DNA from 4 places in the Paenibacillus sp. MER TA 81-3 genome. Region 1 is predicted to be linked to each of the others. Evidence: riboswitches for the same ligand, from Rfam matches in the RefSeq annotation. Region 1 holds a riboswitch; each other region holds the start of a gene.
The links. Region 1 has a riboswitch for cyclic di-GMP ahead of M3650_RS23460 (4'-phosphopantetheinyl transferase family protein). Riboswitches for the same ligand answer to the same signal wherever they lie in the genome.

Region 1 (5,358 bases):
TATTGGATATCGCGATTGGCGCACACTCTTTCGCCGCGCGGTAGAAATGCTTCGGCGACATCAGTTCTCCACCGACTAGCAGTTGGCGGAGCGGAGCGAATATGCGCGGGTTGCGGTCCACCAATTGAATGAACAGCGCCGTCGTCAGGAACATAATCGTCACGTCGTGACGGATAATGGCTTGTTCCAACTGCTCTGCATCCAATATCGTCGTTTTATCAACCAACACCAGTCCCAATCCGTTCAAGAGCGAGCCCCAGATTTCAAAGGTCGATGCATCGAACACCAGCGATCCCGTCTGCAAAATGCGATCGTCTTGGCCGAACTTCACATAGTTCGTATGTTTGACCAGCCGGATGACATTACGGTGCGTTACCATCACACCTTTCGGCCGGCCCGTCGAGCCTGATGTGTAAATGATATAGATAAGATCCTCCGGCTGATTGACAGGGGACAGATTATCCTCCAGTTCAGTGGCAAGATCCGGGTCGTCGATGATGACGCGTTCGATTGCACCGGGTAAATAATCGGCCGCTAACCGGCTCGTCAGTACCAATCGAGTGCCGCTGTCCTCCAATACGTATTGAATGCGGTCCTGCGGGTGATCGGGATCTAGAGGGACATAAGTTCCTCCTGCTTTTAAAATCGCTAGTATCCCTATGACCATTTCCGCGGTTCGCTCTGCCATAATACCGACGGTTTGCTCGCGGGTCACCCCCTGCTTCCGCAGACGGCGGGCTAATTGATTCGCCTTTTTGTTCAATTCCCGGTATGTGAGCTCCCGCTCGTCTTCCACAACAGCAACTCGGTCTGGAGCTTGAAGCACCTGCTGTTCGAACAGTGCCTGTACCGTGAAAGTCTTCGGATATTCCACTTGAGTCCGGTTCATATCATGAATCAACTGTCGCTTATCTTGTTCCGTCAGCATTTCCAACTCGCCGATTGTTTTCTGCGGATGCCGTGCCGCCTCTTGAAGGAGCTGCAGGAAGTAGACCGCCAACCGTTCTATCGTCGTTTGCTGGAAGTGATTTTGTTCATAATAAATCGTAAATATCGGTGATGTCACACCATCTGCGCCAGCATATTGAAATCTGCCGTGCAGCCCGCTTACGTCTTGGTCCTTCGGAAGCTCGGGACAGATTCCGGCGCCGCACCAGCAATAAGTCGCAACGCCACTGTCCTCTAATGCTGCTGAGCAAGTCACGCTCACTGTGTCAGCGCAGGACGACAGACTGTCATGAATGCTCACGATGCCAGCTATCGTTACGTCGCTCTGGCTAACTATGGTATGAGCGCCTTTGCCGTTCTCCGATCCCACAACATGAAGGGCCACTTGTTCCGAGTTGTAAAACCGAGAAAGCAGTGCAGCCCAAGCCCCGCAAATAACGGATTCCAGCTTGACGGAATGCTCGCTCGAACGCTCGGTCAAGAGGCGTACCGTATCCGCCGGCAGCTCAAAAGAATGTGCGTCGTGTCCGACCAACTTTTCCACTGTCAATTGAATTGAAGCCAATCTATGTCCACTCCTTTATCTCGTTCAACGATAAATCATAAATCGATGAGTCAATTGTTCCACTGTTATGTATTCTACTTGCTCGGCGAACTCTGCATGCTGTGCACAAACCGCCATACTATAGCCTGCTTCAACCCCGGAGTATTGTTTTACATAGTAATCGTCAACACTCCATACAGGATCGCTATGCGGTACAGCAGCGGTTTCTGTCACGATTTCGAGCAAGCTCGGAAGCATGCCGAACCCCGTTCCGATCGCCTTGAGACAGCTCTCTTTCGCCGTCCAAATGGTGAAGAACCGTTCCTGGCGCGCGCGATCACCGTCTGTACATGTGAGCATATCCCACTCGCGCGGCGCGCATATAAGACGAGCCACATCCATATCCCACTCTCTCATTCGTTCGATATCAATTCCGATTGGCGCGTTATCAACCGCAGCCACGACGATATTTCCTGAATGGGAGACGTTGAAATAAACGGGATTCCCTTTAAGATAGGGCTTGCCGTATTCATTGGTGCGAAAAAAAAGCTCATCGTTTCGCTGTCCCAATTTTCGACAAAGCAGACTGCGGACCAGAATATCCGCGACGACCAAGCGCTGCCGCTCCTTATGCTTACGGAGCCTGTCCAGTCTTTTGTATTTTTCAGGAGTAATATGCGGGATTAGTCTGTCAATCAGCCGGTTCATCTTATCGTGAGGAGAACCACCCTCCAATTTCAACATGACAATATTCATAATCCGATTCATCCTCTAAACGCAAAAAAAAGACTATTGTCCCCAATAGCCTCGTCACCAAATAAATGTTGATGTACCGCAACATAGAATGGCAACCCGGCCGCCATAATCCGCTTGCTGGATGTTAGGCCCGAGGCTTTGCGTCCTTACCTTTCGATAAGTTTGCCTTTATCAAGTTATATATTTCGGTTTTCATACGTATTTGTTTACACATCCACCCACTGGAAATGAATACCTTTGTTCATGAAGACCTATACTAAAATAAAATCTCAAGTGAGTGAGTATGATGAAAAAACTATCTATCTCCAACAATCATGGCTGGGACGAGCCAACACTAGAACAACTGGCTTCCAGCTTAGACGATGTTCAACTCGCCAATCGAGTGCGGGCCATCCAACTCATCATGTCCGGTGCTTTCGCCAAAGACGTAGCCGTGCAGTTGGGCATCCATCGCCAATCCGTATCCGTTTATGTCAAACTGTTCAACGAAGGTGGCATGGAGCATTTACTTGCCCGCAGCCTCGCTCCAGGCAAACCAAGGTTGCTGTCCCAGGAGCAGGAACGAGAATTGATTCGTCGTATCGTCTCCACTCCTTCGCCTTTTGCTCAAGGGGCTTCTCATTGGAGCATGCGCGATATTCATGCCTTGCTGCAGTCAGAATTTCATCTTGAAATGTCACGCACTGGCATTCGCGACATGCTGCGTCGATTAGGTCTAAAGTATACAAAACATGGTTATAAACTTGAGAAACAGATAGAACATCCAACTCAAGACCCATATAATACATCGGAACGTTAAGATGAAAACTTAAACGCCTACCTTCATTTTACTTTCGATTTTTCGACAATGCAAATCAACTTATGTCAAAAAATGATGAATTTTCGGTTATTTTAAGTTTTTTTGTGCGATACAATGCGCTTTGGAGCAGAACAATTATCCAGTTCCATGTTGTTTTCATGAGCGATAGCGATAATGTGATAAAAATGTGAACACTAACGTTTCCGCCCTTTTCCAGAACAGAAACAAGACCGCCTCTCTGAAGCAGACGGTCTTATTTTCCTATCCTACCATTTACCTATTCCATTTGGTGCTGCTGCACCCTAGACCTGAACACTACGTTCCACGGTATACAGTCTACGGAATGCGGGTCTACGGTCTACGGAATGCAGTCTACGGTCTATAATGCGGGCCTACAGACTACGCTTGAAACGCTGTAATCCTTCAGGTATTACGTTCATAGTAGGATCCTTTCTTTTAGCACTTAGCTCCACTCTCCCCTTAGTTCAGAAACTACATTAAGTTGATACATGGCGATACCAGCGCTTGTGCTTGATTATAGCAGCACCTTTTCATTTTCCGAAAAGTAAAAACTTGAGAGCTACAACATAAGATGAATATTTCAGAAAAAGATTTTCAACATAAAGAACGCCGAAGGAGTAACGAGCGGAACCGTGAAAAAGTCACAACTAAAACCGTCAAACAGTCACAAGAGGAACTGTGCTAGAAATACTGCCAGGACGCTCAATCATCGACAACCGGAACGGTGCTAGTAATACTGCCAAGACGCTCAATCATCGACAACTGGGACGGTACTAGAAATACTGCCAAGACGCTCAATCATCGACAACTGGGACAGTGCTAGAAATACTGCCAGAACTCTCAAACAGCCGCAGTTGAAACGGAATAAACTAATGAGGTGTAACACGTTTCGCAATAACGACTCGTTCAAGGTGCGACGCAATCAAATATGTCATGCTGCTATTTGTATGCCTGAAACTAAGGGCTCCTCAAATCGGGTGCAAGAAGCAGCTGAGGAAGGGGAAAGCACAGCCACGCATAAGTACAATAGTTGCTCCCAAGCGGACGTATGTTGGAGAGATGTATTGAATCGAAAGCAAAATTCATCCAGGTATGCCTGAAGATATTTGGCGCCTATCCCGTGAAATGTGTCGTTCATCCAGCGCCACGCCAGTTTGAAGGATTGATATAAAGGACTGTTGCGGCGAACCTGGAAATTGTGTCGGATGATGGATGTCTCGGTAGCAGTCTTAGCAACATGCAGATCAGCGAAGTGTTCGCAGTCAGAGCGGAGCAGCAACTTGTTCGAGTGGTGAGTTGGCTCCACTAGCTTCATCTTGAGTTCGCCCGTTTGTCCGTCTGGCATGACGGATTCAGCAACGATCAGAGGGCATTCCCGAGGGTTAAGTTGTCTAGAAGGATGATGGCCATAGAAGGCCACAAAGCCATGAACTATCCCTGCCAGCGGCCGAACGGTATCACCACGGCTAATCGCGGCTCGGATCTTATGCAGCATCAACCAAGCGGTCTTGTATGTAACCTCGATAATCGAGCTGAGCCGAACGGCGTTGATGCCGATATCGGAACGAGAGACAAGCCAGAATGTAGTAAGCCACTTCTGCAAGGACGTGCGGCTGCCTTCCATGACCGTGCCAGCGATGAGCGATGTCTGATGGCGGCAAGCGCGGCACTCGTACAGTGGAAGCCGGCGTGTCCGGATGACGTAGGCATGGGCGTGCTGACAGCGTGGGCAGACAAAACCATGTGGCCACTTCAAATTATATAGGAAAGAGACGCAAGAAGATTCGTTATGAAACTGACGCTGCAACTCTTCCAATGTATCGACAGATTGCAATGCCTCCATAAAGTCATCCTCCTCGTCCCGTAATGATTTGGCCTAACTTAAAAATATATGTTCCTATACTCATTATACAGAACAAATGTTCGTTTATCAAGTTTATTTTCTAATATTATGAAATATTCTCGTTTTCAGGGGAACGTTATGCTGTTCTGAATAAAGGGGAGAGTGATGCAAAGGAGTGAACGAGAACCCCTTCTCAAGGAAGAGGAAATTAACACACTAGGATGCAGGCGAAATATATCTCCTGATGGAAGGAAAGAGTGACGCAAAGGAGAAAACGAGAACCCCTTCTCAAGGAAGAGGAAATTAACACACTAGGATGCAGGCGAAATATATCTCCTGATGGAAGGAAAGAGTGATGCAAAGGAGTGAACGAGAACCCATTCTCAAGGAAAGGGAAATTAACACACTAGGATGCAGGCGAAATATATCTCCTGATGGAAGGAAAGA
Region 2 (5,358 bases), on a different contig from region 1:
CTTCGTCATCGATTCCATCGATTGATGGCCTTCCTGCGCGCTGTCGGAGGCATTCCCCGCTGAATCAGCCACCTGACGGGCATTCAAGGCAATTTGTTGCACGCCAACCGACACATCATGAATGGATTGCACGCTATTTTCTACATTGCGCACTTGTTTCTCCGTGCCATCCGCTACTTCCTGAATCGTAACGGCAATATGCTCGGTCGCCTTGCTCGTATGCTCCGCATTGGCGGAGAGCTCTTCAGCGGACACTGCCACCTGCTGCGCCGTGGCGTTAATATCCACAATAAAGCTGCGTAATTGCCCCACCATCGTGTTGACCGCCTGTGACAACATCCCCACCTCATCCTTGGTACGGACGGATATCGGTTCAACGGTCAATTCGCCAATCGACACCTGCTCCGCTACAACAGCCACTTTAGCAATAGGTCTTGTAATACTGCGGGATAGGATGATTGCGATGAACATGACCAAGATAGTGACGAAGAGCATGATGACCGTAACATTGGTCTTCATCGAAGATACAGCCGAGGTAATGGACGTTTCCGGTATATGCAAATAAAGGCCGTACCCAGTAGCCTGAATCGGGGAGTAGGCTACCACGTAGGATTCACCGTTATCTGTATAATGGTAAGAAGATGCCTCATTCTCCTGCTTCAGCAAAATGCCGCCTAAATCCGAAGCAAGCTCAAGTTCGCTCACTTTTTTTCCGAGCCATTTCTTGTTCGGATGCAGCTGAATCTGCCCCAAATTGTCGACTATGATCGGATAGACCGCTCCGTTATCGATGTACAGATCCTGCAGAAAGCGATCGGCGAACGCCTCGAAGTTAATAAGACCGGTCAGCACTCCGATGACGTTCTCTTGCTTCCCTTTGACCGGCGATGCGACGATAATGGAGCGCTTGCCTGTCGTCTTCGCCAATATAACGTCGGTATAGCTTGATTTGCCTTTCAATCCGTTCTGGAAAAATGGACGCTCAGACAAGTCGATGCCGACACTGTCTGGGAACGTATCCGCAATTACGATGCCGTCTGAACCTATATACGTATTGCCGTCAAACACATTCGCACTCTTCGTAAATTGTTGGATAAACTCAGCCTTCGCCGCTTGGTCAGTTGAACGAATGTCTGTAGTGAGGGACAAAATGTCCATTTGCGACATGCGCTCCGTTAACCATTGATTCATAATAAGCGACGTACTTGTAACTAATTTCACGTATGATTCTGTTTGTTTGTCTACCAACTGCTTCGAACTGAACTGATATAAATACAGGGATGTAAGCAGCAGCGGAATTAATGCGACGATGAGAAACCACGCCGCCAGCTTATTTCCCAGCTTCCCGGTAAACCGTGATAACAACCCGTTTCTAGCCATCGCTTTGTTGAGAAACGGTTCCAACTTTCCCATCGGTTTCATCTCCATTTCCTACCTCTAGCGCCGTCATTGCGTTGCGACGGCAGCAGACTGCCGGTACCTGCCCGGCAGTCTTCCGTCTCACACATCCATTTAATTAATAGCCTAGCGCCGCTCCTTCGCCCCGCGGATCGGCACCGCCGAATTTGACGTTGGTGTCCGGATTAATCAGGATGACACCTGATTGGCCAACCGTATCCGTGTATTCGGCAATCGGCTGCACCGGATGGCCGCGCTTCACGAGTTCATCCCGTACCGCCTGCGGAACGCGTCCTTCCATCTTCAGATCGTTCGACGAGGATCCCCAGTTGCGTCCATGCAGCCATCTCGGCGCTTCGATCGCATCCTGCACTGTAAATCCGAAGTCGACAATTCGCGTAATAAGCGCCGTCTGTGTCTGCGGTTGCCCTTCGCCGCCCTGCGTGCCGTACAGCACATATGGCTTATTTCCTTTTAAGAGCATCGCCGGATTCAACGTATGGAACGTGCGCTTTTTCGGTTCCAGCTTGTTAATATGGTTCGGGTCCAAGGAGAAGAAGCTGCCCCGATTTTGCAAAATAACGCCGGTGTCCTTAGCGACGACGCCTGCACCGTAGTCAAAGTAATGGCTCTGAATCAAAGATACGGCGTTGCCGTCCTTATCCACGAAGCCAAGCCATACCGTATCCCCTTTTGGATCGAGCGGCTTGACGGATTCTGCCGCTTTCTTCATATCAATGCGGGCAGCCATGTCTTGGCCATGCTGCTTAGACAACAGCTGGTCAAGCGGAATATCAACGAAATCAGGGTCAGTCAGCCACTTGTCTCGATCGGCAAATGCCTGCTTGGTAGCCTCCACGATAACATGGTAATAATCGGCCGTGCCTTCCCCCATACTCTTCACATCAAAGTTGTTCAAAATGTTGAGGATAGACAATGACGCCATGCCCTGCGAGTTCGGCGGAACGTTGTACGCTGTATATCCGCGGTAATCGACAGAAATCGGCTTCACCCAATCCGCTTTGTGCTCGGCAAAATCCTTCTTCGTCAGCACTCCGCCATTTTCCTGAATGTCCTTGACGATTTTATCGGCGATTTCACCTTTATAGAAGGCGTCTGCCCCTTTGTTCGCAATTGTCTGCAATGTCTTGGCCAAGTCCTTCTGCACCATGACTTCACCTGGTTTATAAGCTTCCCCGTTCGGCTTCAGGAAGGTGTCACGGAAGCTTTCGAAGCGCTGCAGGTTTTTCAATTCCTTGTCGCTTGTATCTAGATTCAGCTTCGTCCAGTACTCCTGATTCGGCGTTACCGGGTAGCCATTTTCCGCATATCCAATGGCCCGTTCCAGCACTTTGTCCCATGGCAAATGGCGGTCCATCGATTTTTTAGCATATTCATAAGCTTCTCCCCAGCCAGATACCGCCCCCGGCACAGTGTTGGCCGCAAGATATCCGCGCGATGGGATTTTGTCATACCCTTTATTTTTATAAAAATCGATGGTGACGTTCTCTCCCGATCGCCCGCTCGCGTTCAGCGCCTTGACTTCTTTCGTCTTGGCGTTGTAGATCAGCCAGAAGCTGTCTCCGCCAATGCTCGTATAGTGCGGGTAGACGACGGCGAGCGTGGATGCGGCCGCAATGGCGGCTTCCACGGCGTTGCCCCCATCCTCAAGCGCTTGCAGAGCCGCCGCGGATGCCAAATAGTGAGGCGTAGTTACCATTCCGTTCTGAGCCATCGTCGTCGGACGGTTGGCTGCACCGGCTGCTGAGAAGGAAGTCACAAAAAGCAGACAAGACATTAGCAACATAGACCACTTTTTAAAAGTAAACCGCATGATTACGTCATTCTCCTTCCATCGTGTGCATATTGTAGAATCAAGAAAATAAAAAAAGGCGCCCCCATTGTCACCTTCTTCATCATAAGAATCAGGATGGCAGGCAACAGGCTGGCATCGTCTGCCGGAAGGAAGACATTAGCCCCTGTAGCTTTGCGGCACATTCTCTCGAACGGTGTGCCTTTTTCTGTTATTACATGCTTATTTTTTCATATATTCATATACATAATTGAAAATTATCTTCTTCTTCGAAACCTATCACTCAGAAGCGGCCGCTCCTTCACTATCATTTATCGGTTATTGCAGTGAAATTATGTATATTGCATGCCTCACATTTCCAAGATTGTCATATATCACGAGTTGTGATCAGTAACGAAATGTTCCGTTCGTGCAGTGGCATCAGACGACAGTGATTCGCTTCAACCGCTCCTTTGCTTCATTCTCCCCTTCCATCAGGAGGAAGCGGCTCCTTTTATGCGGTCGGCTCACTCTCCTCATTGGCTTACGTCATGCCGTTCGCGCAAGATATGACCGTCTGTCTTTTCCGTAACATATCCCTCCTGTGTCATGTCATTTGTGTATGATATTACGTGTACCTTTTCCTCGACGTTATCACTCCTGATTATATGGGAGAGTGCACATAAGGGCAGGGTAAGGACAGGGCTCATAAGCCTTCTCACCGAGTACCGCTTCACAGTACTGCCTCAAGCCTTTTGCAAGAGCCCCAAAGTCCAATTGAGCACAATAAATCAATATGTCCAAGTCGTGCACAACAACACTAATTCCTTGCAATACACTCAGTCGTGCACAACATATCTGCAATACGTCGAATCACGTGCATTTCACGAGTGCAACGGAACCATAGGGGTTCAGACTCGCTCCAGCTGCCACAACGAGCGCTTCGGGACCGCGCGCGTTGCCAAGCTTTGGGCAGTGTAGCAGCCGAGCGCTGCTTATCGGTGACCAAGCGTATTGAAGCAGCACTGCCATTGGAAAACATCCAATGGAAATTCACATGTTAAGCGGAAATGGTGCAATCCACTGGAAAACCTCCAATGAAATCAGTCCTAGTCCGGTGAAGCAGCCGAATATTAGGTCATTTGACTGTACAGTATCCAATGGAAGTTTCCTTTCTCCACACAACCTCATCAATCTATTGGACGAAATCCAACAGACAGAAGCACAGCAGCTCAAAACGCACAAAAGCAAGAAGCATTAATCTACATATGAGCATCGATGTTATCCCTCCTGATTGTATGGGAGGGTGCACATACGGACAGGGCATATAAGCCTATCACCGAGTGCCGCACATACAGTGGATCCAGTACAGTTGCAGGCCATTTTCTGGACCTGGTCGCTGGAAACTCAGCAGATACAATAGAAGCCGCAGAACATCACAGTCATGATTAAAAAGGAAGAAAAGCTGTCATCTGAATGAAGGGGAAAGTGAGACGATACAAAAAAGAGGCCTTGCGGGCCCCTTACTCCATTTTATGTATTCATTCTGCGGTCAAATGTCGCGAGCATATCTGTGGCAATGCGATGGACAAGCTTCACGTCGTCCGGTTCCCTGCCCTTAAGCAGCTTCACATGCAGCTCAAGTGTACCGGCGATACCGAGACGTTCGGCGTCTACGTTGGCTGTATCGAACGCGAAGAAATCCTCAATACTTACGTCAAGCGCCCGAATCATCCGCTCTAGTGAATTCAACGAAATATTAATGCTGCCGCGCTCGGCACCTCCGATGTACGAAGCCTTCATTTCACATTTGTCTCCGAGCTCCGCTTGGGTATATCCTTTGAACTTGCGCAGCTGTCGAATCCGATCTCCTAAAAATATTTTCAAGTCCGCCATTCCGTTCACCTCATCCTAAGCATATAAGAAAGCTATCGCGATCAAAATACCATTATGAATGCCATTATTGTTTTTATTATATATAAATGTTATTATGTCAATATAGAAGTAATATATGTCTTCGAGGTATTCATACCCTCGATGGTATCCTTCCTGGCTGTATGGGAGAGTACACATAAGGTCGCGACACGGAAGCCTTATCACCGAGCGCTGAACTTGGCCCTCCCGCGACTGGACTCTCACCGGCAAGAAGATGCGTGCTTCTGGGCACG
Region 3 (5,358 bases), on a different contig from region 1:
CCACGACATCCGTGAAATGATACCCAGAGAAAGTCTTGCTGCCAACGTCTACGGATTCCCCCGGTGCTTTATCCACTGCACTTCTTTCGAACACTTTATCTCCGGCTTGATGCACAAGGGTCAACTTGCTCGGAGCATCTGTAAATCCGAACCAAATGATTTGTGAAGGCTTGCTCAGCGTCAAATCAACGTTTGTAGGATTCGTACCGACCTTCAAATGATAGTTATCAGCCGATGGCGCAGGTACAGAATACGACTGACCTATATCAAGCGCTTTGTCCCCGTTAACCTTGAAATAATCGCTGTACAGTTCTTCCGCCAAATCTGGCCTCTCGACGACTTCTCCATCCGCATTGACCGGAGTTCCCTCGGCATTGACCTTATAGCCTTTAACGAGGATGGATCCTTTACCGAAGCTTACTTCCGGCACTTCGAAGTCCTTCGCTGTGGGTTGGCTATTCGCGTCCGTATAGTTCATCGTCGTCTTGCCATTCGTCGGATACAATTTGCTCGGATCCGGATTCTTCGACAGATCCATCAACACTTTGTAGGTCAGTGTCGCCGGGGTGCCTTCTACGATTTTGCCGACATTCCACGTAAATGTCTCCGTAGCCGAATTCCACGTCACCGTGCCTTGTGAAGCCTTGTAATCCTCTTCGCTCAGAGAGCTGCCCTTCATCTTCAGGTTGAACATGTCACCCATTGGATCGGTAACTTGGGCGTTCTCGGCCGCAAAGGCAATTTTGCTTGCCAGTTCGGCAAAGATTTTCTCAAGCTCCGAACTGTTGGAAGAGTAGTAGCCCTTATTCTGACTGTTGGTCAGGACATAGGTGGCATTACTGTTACTGCCGACATCAAGACCTATGGAATAGATGTTAACGCCGGAATCAATAACGTGCCTGGCTTCAGAAATTGTACCAATGCCATTATCTCTGATGTTCCACTTGTATCCATTCCACCAGTCGTAATCGAGTCCATACTCGTACCGCCCTAATCCATAACTTGAGCCTGATCCAATAACGTTGTTGTAGTTGAAATTCGAAAGGATAAAATTGTATTTCCCGCCAGGCCATGTATGATTGGCTGCAGTAGAAGCCTTGTAACTGTATGTAGGTTCGCCATCACTTAACAGCACAACGACCTTGTTCTGAGCAGTGCTGCTCTCCAACAACGTGCGGGCACGGAGAAGGCCTGCTTGTATATTCGTCCCGCCGTCTGCTTTAATACCTTGAATCGCTTGTTTTAAGGCATCCTTTTGGTCGGTCCCTTTAAAACCGGAAACTTCTTGATATGACTTATTGAAAGTAACGACGGCTATTCGTGTCCTAGAATCCTTGACAAGCAAGTTGTCAACAAACTTATTCGCTGCATCTCTGGCTTTGGTCATCCGCTGTTTATCGTTCATGCTCCCGGACTTGTCAATGACGAGAACGACATCGGAACCGCCAGATTTGAGGTTTTTCCCCTCAGCTGTCAGCGTAATCTCCCATTCGCCCTTGGTCCCGGTGGGCTCAGCGCTCTTGGTCAGCTTGACCGCCCCTGGATTAGGCCAAATCAGATCCCCCGAGTTCGCGGCTGCCGCTGCGCTTGGAAGGGTATTGGGCATAAACCCGAAAAATACCGACAACATGCACAACCATGTAACGGCCAATCTTAATCTACGTTTCATGTATCCACCTCATTTTTTCATTTAAATCCTCCTTTGCCTTTTCTACTTGCCTCCTCATTCTTATTTATATAGCTCTACGGAACGGAAATTCCGTTGAGTTGAGAACTCCACATAAATAAAAAAGCCCGGCTACATTAACATAATTGTTAAATGCAGCCGGACGATCATTAGTCAGAGCGACTATTAGACTCCAAAGCTTTGCGACCTAATCTTTCGATTAGTGTGCCGTATTATATTGTAAACAGCAACTAACTATGAATCGAAAATAAGCCTCTAAACCTAGTATTTAAGAACTAACAAGCTCAATATATTTCACGAGTACCTTTTTGTCAATGGGGTTATGAAAAATTTTTCATGCCCACTCTAACCTCAATCCCTCGCTCCAAAACGGGCATCACTCCTCGTAATAGAACTATAAAGAGCACCTCAATCAGATGTCGCTATCGTAATACTATCGAACCAGATACGTCAAGCAGTTACGGAATAAATCCACCCCTCATCTCCACCGGTGGATGATTTTCTTTATTCTTCCGGTTGATTAGTATAAAGGCTGATAAACGTGTTCCGCCCTGCTGCTTCTCTTAGATGCGGATAGCTTGTTATTTTCGTGGAGAAATATCATTCAATTTATGGGGAGAATGTTATGACATGGTGAAATATAAAGGAAGAATCATACTAGTATTGATTATAGTGGCAACGTCATTCTGTTTTTATAATTATAATTACTTCTTCGACGATTACGGTGAAGAACTTTACATGTCCACCATTATTCTTTTTGCTTTTTTGGGATGGCGATTAGGAAAACGTTATGATATGGCGGTCCATGACTCCGAGAAGGATGCACTCACAGATATTTATAACCGCAGATATATCATGGATGCGTTCCCGGGACTGCAAAATACAGCAGACAAACGACTAGAAAAATTATATATCTTTCTAATCGATGTTGATAACTTCAAGTCAATTAATGATCGGCTCGGTCACAATATCGGAGATCGCATATTACGGCAGGTAGCCAGAACACTTAGCTCCGTCGTTCGCAGAAGCGGCTACGTTGCTAGATGGGGAGGGGACGAATTTTTGTTAATCATCCCCTGCACAGATGAATCAGGTATGAAGCTGCTGCAGAATCACCTTCAGCGCACTATTCATGGCTGTATTGACGACAAAACCGTACAGGTATCTTGCTCATTCGGTCATGCCGTATACCCGGATGAGGGAGAGCATCTGTATGATCTCATCTCGATAGCAGACTGCAGAATGTACCATCACAAAAAGCAATCACGCCACACAACAGAACGTATAACCCAAACACTCATTCAGCTTCAATCTGCAAAAAGGTAATCTCTCATCAAGCCACACAACCCCAATAGGCTCATTAAGCTTGAATCGCGGTTGCGCCGCCTTGACGCTTCGCTTCCAGTTCGCCAATCATTGGGCTCTGACGCCGGACTTCCATTCACCGTAGTCAACCGTATCTGCCAGCATCGTGAACAAGAGGCCTGCTGTAAATCCAATACCGACATTGCCTATACGACAGCATCGACATTAACGCAATGCCAACCACTACCAAGCCGCCCAGTTGACCGAATATCATCCGGACCGAGTTGACGACCGTACGTTCCTGCGAGTTGCTCGTCATGCTCGGCAAGAGCGATGTCAACGGCAGATTAATTGCCGCATACAAAATACCGAGTGTAATGTAAGTAATGTGAGCGTATACAAGTTTGCCCGTGTCGCCGAAGTCCGGTGTCATGAACGTCAGCACCGCAACGATGGCAAACGGTACCGCGAGCCAGAGAAAATAAGGCCTCGATTTACCCCACTTCGTGTTGGTGCGGTCGATCAGCACCCCGATGATCGGACTATCGAAGGCATCGATTATCCGCGCCACTAAGAACAATGTGCCGATTGCTGCCACATTCAATCCGTACACATCTGTATAGACGAACATCAAGTACATCGTAATCATCTGAAAGACGAGGTTGGAAGCCGTATCCCCGAGGCCGTAACTAATTCGTTCTTTCCATGAAACCTGGTTTCCCATGAGGTGAACCTCCTTCATTAATCCCTACCGTAATTGCATGGCCTTCTTAAAACCGGATTCCATATAAGATGTAACCCCTCACATTTATGATTATAGGGATAGGATTGCGCTGCCTCTGCATGATAGAATATCCCGCCCTCTACTTATACAAGTAGAGGACGAGATCATTTTATTAATTCAGTATCACTTCTTTGCCTGTTCTGGCAGATTCATAAATAGCCTCCAGAATCGTCGTCACGACATAGGCCTCTTCAGGCTTTACCAGTGGTTCTTTATCTTCAATAATAGCCTCGAGCCATTGTCTGGCTTCACGGTCCGCCTCGGTTACCTCTTGGGAGCCGTAGTATGGGAGCATCGACTGTAATGGTTGAATGAGAGCTGTTCGGTGTTAACACGTGAATCACGTCAATGGTGACATCTTGTGTCAATTGTTTATAATCCGTATATGTCTTCGCCCCTGGAACACCATATTGCTTGGCAGCAATTTCGGCACGTTCTTCAATGATGTCGCAAAATGCTATCATTTCTGCAAGATCTGTCAATTTGGCCAAGTCTGGAAAATGCTTTGCATGGGCGATTCCACCGCAGCCTATAATCCCTATTTTTAATGTGCTCATTCTCGTCTCCCGTTTCTTACAGCTTTAAGATTGGAATAGCTTAGAGATATATTTATAGCTGATCTCGACACTTTCTAGCTGGTTCTTTTTCGTCCAATCTTGCTCAATAAACAGGTATCTGGCTTCCGGTTTACTTTTAAACGCTTCCACAATCACGGGAATGTCCATGATGCCCTGCCCGGCCTCCGTGAAATAATCTATTTTGTGCAGCTTGACCATCAATTCCATATCAATATTGGCATCGTAACCGATTACTTCAAATAAATTCATCGGCTTCACATCAGCAGGCAAGTCTTTCTGATGAAGAAGGTCGCAGCGGTCCACCAGCTTCTGCAAATATTCAATAGGATCGACTCCGCCTCTCAATGCCCAATACGTATCAAATTCAACTTTTACGAGATCTTCAGCCGTATTTTCCAAGATGATGTCTAGTACATATTGATTGTCAAATTTCTGGAACTCTTCAAAATGATTATGGTAATACAGCTGAAGTCCGTTTTTCTTAAACAACTCACCGGCTATTACACTTTTTTACTCGTCAATGCTTTTTGGGAGAACGAACTGAATTGGGGCCAGAAACGGGGTGCCTATGATTGTTTGGAAAAAAACGGAGTTATCAACAAACGGTTCATAACGTGCGGTAAGTGGTCAAACTAAGGCCCCATCTGTGTTCCTCCAGATACGAACGCATATACCCTAAAACTCGGGTCTTTTTTAGTGAAAAAAGTCACATGAAGGCGGTTTAATTGTTACAATATTGCGAAGTGGGGGTCTTGCAGCACCAATTATGAACAAAATGAAAAGTCGCCGTAATCGCAAGAATTTACGAGAAAACGAGCTTAATTGAGAGATAAATGTCATGGAACACCCGGGTAGATCTAAAAACAATGGTTTTTCATGGTAAATATGGTGCACTTTATGTGCTGTTTCTAAAATAACTTCTCACTAATATAGATGTGATCAAGTTTATACGACATTTGTCATTTTCATAGCTCATCTAAAGCACATCTTAGAGAGAAAGGGGT
Region 4 (5,358 bases), on a different contig from region 1:
TGGATTACGCCGCCGAGCATATCATTCAAGTCAAAGTTCCGCTGCCGTTCTCCCTGCGATGGGTCAACGCTTATTTGCTGGAAGGGGAGGAAGGGTGGACGATCGTCGATCCGGGTTTGCGGACGGAGCAGGCGGAACGGACATGGGAAGAGGTATTTGCCCAGCTGCACATCAACAGCGACGATGTGGCGCAAATCGTTCTTACCCATTATCATCCCGATCATCTAGGCATAGCGGGCGAACTGCAGCGGCAATTCGGCGCGCCGGTATGGCTGTCGGAGACGGGGTGGCGTCATGCGCAGATGCTGTGGGATTCTTCCCAGACGATGGCGTCCGCCATGCAGCTGTTATTTGAAGAGCACGGCGCGCCTGATGAGGTCGTGCAGGCCATAGGCGAACATATGGACAGCTTCATTCCGCTTGTGTCTCCGCTTCCGCAAGTCAGCTTTATTCGAGACGATCAAAAAGTTGCCTTTGGCGGCCGTAGTTGGAACACGATTGAGACTCACGGCCACGCTCCCGGGCATATGAGCTTCTATGACAAAGCAAGCGGTATTCTGGTCGCCGGGGATCATGTGCTGCCGCAAATTTCTCCGAATGTAAGCTTTATGCCAGGAAGCGATCCAGAGCCGCTTTATTCTTACATGACGGGACTTAAGCGGCTGTTGCAACTGAAAGTCAATCTGGCGCTGCCGGGTCATCGCCATCCGTTCAGTCACTATTCCTCTCGCATCGAGGAACTGCTGCGCCATCACGAAGAGCGTCTCGCCGGGATCGCCGCTTCCTTGACAGAGCCCCGCACAGCCTATGAACTGTGCTGCACTTGGTTCGGCTCGTTGGAGCGATTGACGGTGCATCAGTTCCGGTTCGCTATGGGGGAGATGCTCGCTCATCTGCTGGAGTTGGAGCGTCGGGGGCTGGCGCAGAAGCTGCAACCGCTGCATACATGGCAATGGACAACAACATCCGACAGATAGCGTGTTGCATCCGAATCAGAATAGCGCCAATTGCGTAAACATAATAAGATCATACTTTAAGAGTTTGTTCAAAAAGTCCACTTGTGATCACGCACTTTAATGGGGAAAAGGAGTGCAATCCTTGCCATGAACACACGCGTCAAAATGAAAATATGGAACGTAGCTGCACTCACGTTGCTGCTTGTCGGTTTAATATTAATCTTTTATCCCAAGTGGGTGCAGTATGTGGAACAACAGCGAGAGTTGCATTTGCTGACCGAATGGGACGCTATTCCGAAGGAAAGCTCTTACGCGGATAACTTGGCACAGCCTCTACTCTCTAAAGCATCCCTCCCTACATCTGATGTACGAACTGCAGAATCGGATCCAGATCCTGAAGTGATGATAGACGGCATACCTTTATACGGCGCCATCTCGATTGAGAAAATCGATTTGCGGGAGCCGATGCTTGCGGGAGCCACAGCACAGTCGTTGAAGCATGGAAGTGGGGTCGTAGTGCCGAATCGCACGCCGGGCACAACGGGGAACTTCGTTCTAGCGAGTCACCGCAGCCAAACATTCGGACGGCACTTCAATCGGCTTGACGAACTCGAAGCCGGCGATGAAATTAAGATCGAAACGACGAACAACACTTATGTATACAAGGTGAATAAGAAGTTTATAGTCGAACCGGAAGACTTGTCCGTGCTTGATCAGAACAAGGATGACAAGCAATTGACGCTGATTACTTGCGAACCGATGGATAATCCGACACATCGGCTCATTATTAAGGCCCTTCTCGGTGCTGAAAAGTGACCCTTTTGATTACGCACTTAAAGTTGGGCGGAAAGCTGCAATGAAAGCCGCCACATCTTATTCATGCGGCGGCTGTGCGTGCTTGTCCGTAACATGCTTGTCCGGAGCGTGGCGTCAAAGATTTGGAGTATAAAAGTTTTGCGTGTAGAATACATTTGATTTGCCCCCGAAGGATATCCCGACGCCCAGTTGTTCATATTCCCCCATTATATTTTTGCGGTGCTTGCTAGAGTTCATCCAGTCCTCGTGGACAAAGATGGCACTTGTCTGGCCGGCTGCAATGTTTTCTCCAGCCACTTTGTAAGTGATGCCGTCCTTTTTGATCCGATCGAAAGGTGTTTTTCCGTCAGGGTCGTTATGGTTGAAAAAATTTCTGCTCTTCATATCTGTGCTATGTTTGCGTGCTGTATCCGCAATAACATCGTTCCACTCGTATGGTTCCTTGCCGTAGCGCACGCGGATAGCATTGGTCAGATCGAACACTTCCCGTTCAAAGCTTTCACGCAAGCGTTCACTAGGCGTACCGTAGTATCCTTTAAACGCTAATTCCGTTTCCGCAGCGATAAGCTGAATCGCCGTAACCGTGCCCTGCTGGTTCAAATCGTAAAATACGGTTGCATACAGGTCGCCAACTCGATGAATGCTCAGCTTGCCGCCGTTGTCTTTGTAATTATAATTGGTGTTCCCTTTTTTTATCTTGGTGAGTGCGGGGCCGAGTGCAGCTTCCACCTCTGATTTCGTCGAACCAAATTGAATGCCGCTCGCGGATGTCCAATCTTGGGCGTTCGTGTAGAGAGCTACTACTTTGCTGTTATTTACGCCGACTTGCAAGTACCGCTTATAATTGTGATTGTAGATAAACCATTCAAAGCCGTATTCGCTTACATCTTTGCGGGCTGGTTCTCCTAACACATCAATCAAAGCTTGTTCGCTCATGCCGATGGATACGCCTTGCACAATGAAATCAGTTTGGTTCTTCGAACTTGACTTCACAATCATCTGGGTATAATGGTCAGATGAGCCGCTTGATGCAGTCGCGGGATGTTCATTGGCTGCATGTGCTGATTGAGAGGAACAGAACAAGGCCGCAATCATAATGGTGACGAATAAGGGTACATACCACTTTCCTCGTTGTGTATAATGCTGTCGTCTGTATACCACAGCGTTATTAGTGCCTAATATTGAAACAACACGTTTCGACATAATACCATCTCCCATTCTTTTAGAGGTTGTTCAAAAAGTCCGCTGCTCATGTAGTCTCGCCTACACTGCGCTGCTCCTTACAAATTTTGCGGAGCAAAACTCGCTTCGGAAGCATACGCTTCGAGTTCCTGCAACCTTCTCGGTGCTGACAACCGGCCTTTTTGAACACGCACTTTTAAGATTTATGCTTGAATGAGATGAATAACGGTATGTTAGGGCGACGACAAAAAGCGCCGCCCTAACGGCGGCGCTCAAATAAGCGCGACGACAAATGTCGCAATTAGGGCAACCCGGCTGTCATCGCATGTATACACATGCATTAGACCCGTGGCTTTGCGTCCTCTGCTTTCGCTAGAGTTTGCCGTTATCCATTTCGAATATCAATGTAACTATTTACACTATATATGAATCAGAAAAGGTTGTACATACTATTTTGGGCAGTTACAAGCCGTGAGGCATCTTTCCTTGACGGCTATTTGGTTAGCTTTGCGCGAACAATTTTTTTCGTGCTAACCATGCGACGAGAGCTAACGTGCATAAGATGACACCGATGACAGGTGTAACAGGGGATTCTTCGCCTGTTTGAGGCAGCGTATCCATATTTTTTGGTTTGGATTTTGGCTGTTCATCCGTTATTGGCTTGGAGTCGGTATCGCCATCTATCTCGGTATCATTAGCGTCATCGTTATTTTCATCTTGTTCTCCTTCAGTGTTGTCTCCTGGATAATTGACATCGGAAGGTTCATCTCGTTCTGAATCCGGATTAGATGGCTCAGACGGTCTATCAGGCTCCGTCGTTGGATTCGTTGAAGATGAACCTCCTCCGGAATTGCCTGAACTATCTGACCCGCCTGACCGATCAGGATCGGGATCTGGGCCTGGTTCCGACGGTTTGCGAACGAGTCCCGCATCGATTGTCATGTTATGCTCACCTTGGGCGAGAGTGACGACATCAGTCCACCCGTCCATATAAGCGTCGGAATCAAGCGCTCTATCGTTGCCCGCGCCTTTCACAGTGAAGTTGTAACCGCCCGGTGCAATGAATCTAAGTTTATACACGCCTGCATCCAAGTTATCGAAGAGATAGTATCCAGGTTTGCCTGATTCGTACACTGCGCCGGTAACTGTGTCTTTATATACCGTTTCTGTCACCGTTGATCTTAACCATGTGCCGTTAGTATCGTACAGTTGTATGGTAATGCCGTTCATGCCAGTATCCTCGTCGTCCTGAATCCCATTGCGGTTCGTATCGAACCAGACGTAATTACCGATGGAACCTTTATTAGGTTCAACTGGATCTACCGGATCTACAGGGTCTACCGGGTCGCGAACCAGTCCCGCATCGATTGTCATGTTATGCTCACCTTGTGCAAGAGCTATGACATCTGTCCAACCGTTGGCATCAGCATTGGAATCGCGTACCCGATCTTTGCCTTCGCCTTTCAAAGTGAAGGTATAACTGTCCGGTGCAATGAATTTGACCTTATAATCGCCTGCATCCAAATTGTCGAAGAGATAATATCCTGGTCTGTATACATAGTCTGTCACAGTCGGATCATACACAGAACCCGTTACTGTAGGATCATACACCGAATTCGTGACTGTACTGTAGTATACGGAGCGGGTCACTGTGGAAGTGAGCTTCTTGTTGCCTTCATTGTTGTACAACTCCACGGTAACACCGTTGATGCCAGTATCCCCATCGTCCTGAATTCCATTGCCGTTCGTATCAAACCAGACATATTTTCCGATTGCTCCCTTTTTCGGTTCAGGGTTAGGCGGGAGTTTTCTCTTTACTAATCCGGCATCGATGTCATGGCGTTTATCGCCTCTATTGAGCTCAATGATGTCCGTCGTGCCTTCTGGCTTGGCGTCGGAATCAAGGTTCCTGTCATCGCCTGCACCTTGTTTAGTGAACCCCGTATACTCTTCTGGAAGATGGAATTTAACGAAATATTTACCTTTATCTAGTCCTGTAAACAGATAGTAGCCTGGGTTCCCTTTATGATCGTCACCTGTCAACGTGGCTTCCAGAAGTTCCTTACTGACGGCGTCATATAATTCTACTTTGACGCCGTTGACGCCTAAATGGGAATCATTCGTCTGAATTCCGGTGCCGTCTTTGTCAAACCAAACATAATTGCCGATCTCAGCCTTCGGACTATTCTTGATTTTAATTCCTACCTTGAGCGGTTCGGCTGGCAACAGGTCGGTATTTGTGTCGGTCCGTGAAGCCGTAAAGCCGAAAGAATTCCATGCGATCTCCTCATCTCCGACCGGTGCCCCAACAGGCGACCGCATCGTCCATTCCAGCACTTTCGTTTCCCCAGGTTTTAAAGCAGTTTGCTGCGCAAACACGAATTTCAGAGCTTTTACCGTCGTC

Region 2: another riboswitch for cyclic di-GMP. It lies ahead of ggt (gamma-glutamyltransferase); the one in region 1 lies ahead of M3650_RS23460 (4'-phosphopantetheinyl transferase family protein).
Region 3: another riboswitch for cyclic di-GMP. It lies ahead of M3650_RS20420 (VWA domain-containing protein); the one in region 1 lies ahead of M3650_RS23460 (4'-phosphopantetheinyl transferase family protein).
Region 4: another riboswitch for cyclic di-GMP. It lies ahead of M3650_RS10755 (CAP domain-containing protein); the one in region 1 lies ahead of M3650_RS23460 (4'-phosphopantetheinyl transferase family protein).

The regions. Positions count from the first base shown of each region.
Region 1 is NZ_JAMAWB010000019.1:98,941-104,298, forward strand. Features, by position in the region: gene M3650_RS23455 (non-ribosomal peptide synthetase) at 1-1,513, opposite strand, end outside; gene M3650_RS23460 (4'-phosphopantetheinyl transferase family protein) at 1,538-2,248, opposite strand; cyclic di-GMP riboswitch class I at 2,336-2,425, opposite strand; gene M3650_RS23465 (helix-turn-helix domain-containing protein) at 2,535-3,047, shown strand; gene M3650_RS23470 (transposase) at 4,000-4,911, opposite strand.
Region 2 is NZ_JAMAWB010000038.1:27,085-32,442, reverse strand. Features, by position in the region: gene M3650_RS30700 (methyl-accepting chemotaxis protein) at 1-1,413, opposite strand, end outside; gene ggt (gamma-glutamyltransferase) at 1,517-3,232, opposite strand; cyclic di-GMP riboswitch class I at 3,332-3,424, opposite strand; gene M3650_RS30690 (hypothetical protein) at 4,064-4,222, opposite strand; gene M3650_RS30685 (helix-turn-helix domain-containing protein) at 4,724-5,086, opposite strand.
Region 3 is NZ_JAMAWB010000015.1:535-5,892, forward strand. Features, by position in the region: partial or broken gene M3650_RS20420 (VWA domain-containing protein) at 1-1,669, opposite strand, end outside; cyclic di-GMP riboswitch class I at 1,818-1,906, opposite strand; gene M3650_RS20425 (GGDEF domain-containing protein) at 2,426-3,013, shown strand; gene M3650_RS32710 (hypothetical protein) at 3,101-3,166, opposite strand; gene M3650_RS20430 (MFS transporter) at 3,138-3,716, opposite strand; gene M3650_RS32715 (Gfo/Idh/MocA family oxidoreductase) at 3,889-4,071, opposite strand; partial or broken gene M3650_RS20435 (Gfo/Idh/MocA family oxidoreductase) at 4,067-4,333, opposite strand; gene M3650_RS20440 (sugar phosphate isomerase/epimerase family protein) at 4,358-4,753, opposite strand.
Region 4 is NZ_JAMAWB010000006.1:257,963-263,320, forward strand. Features, by position in the region: gene M3650_RS10745 (MBL fold metallo-hydrolase) at 1-977, shown strand, start outside; gene M3650_RS10750 (class D sortase) at 1,104-1,772, shown strand; gene M3650_RS10755 (CAP domain-containing protein) at 1,887-2,975, opposite strand; cyclic di-GMP riboswitch class I at 3,257-3,348, opposite strand; gene M3650_RS10760 (SdrD B-like domain-containing protein) at 3,456-5,358, opposite strand, start outside.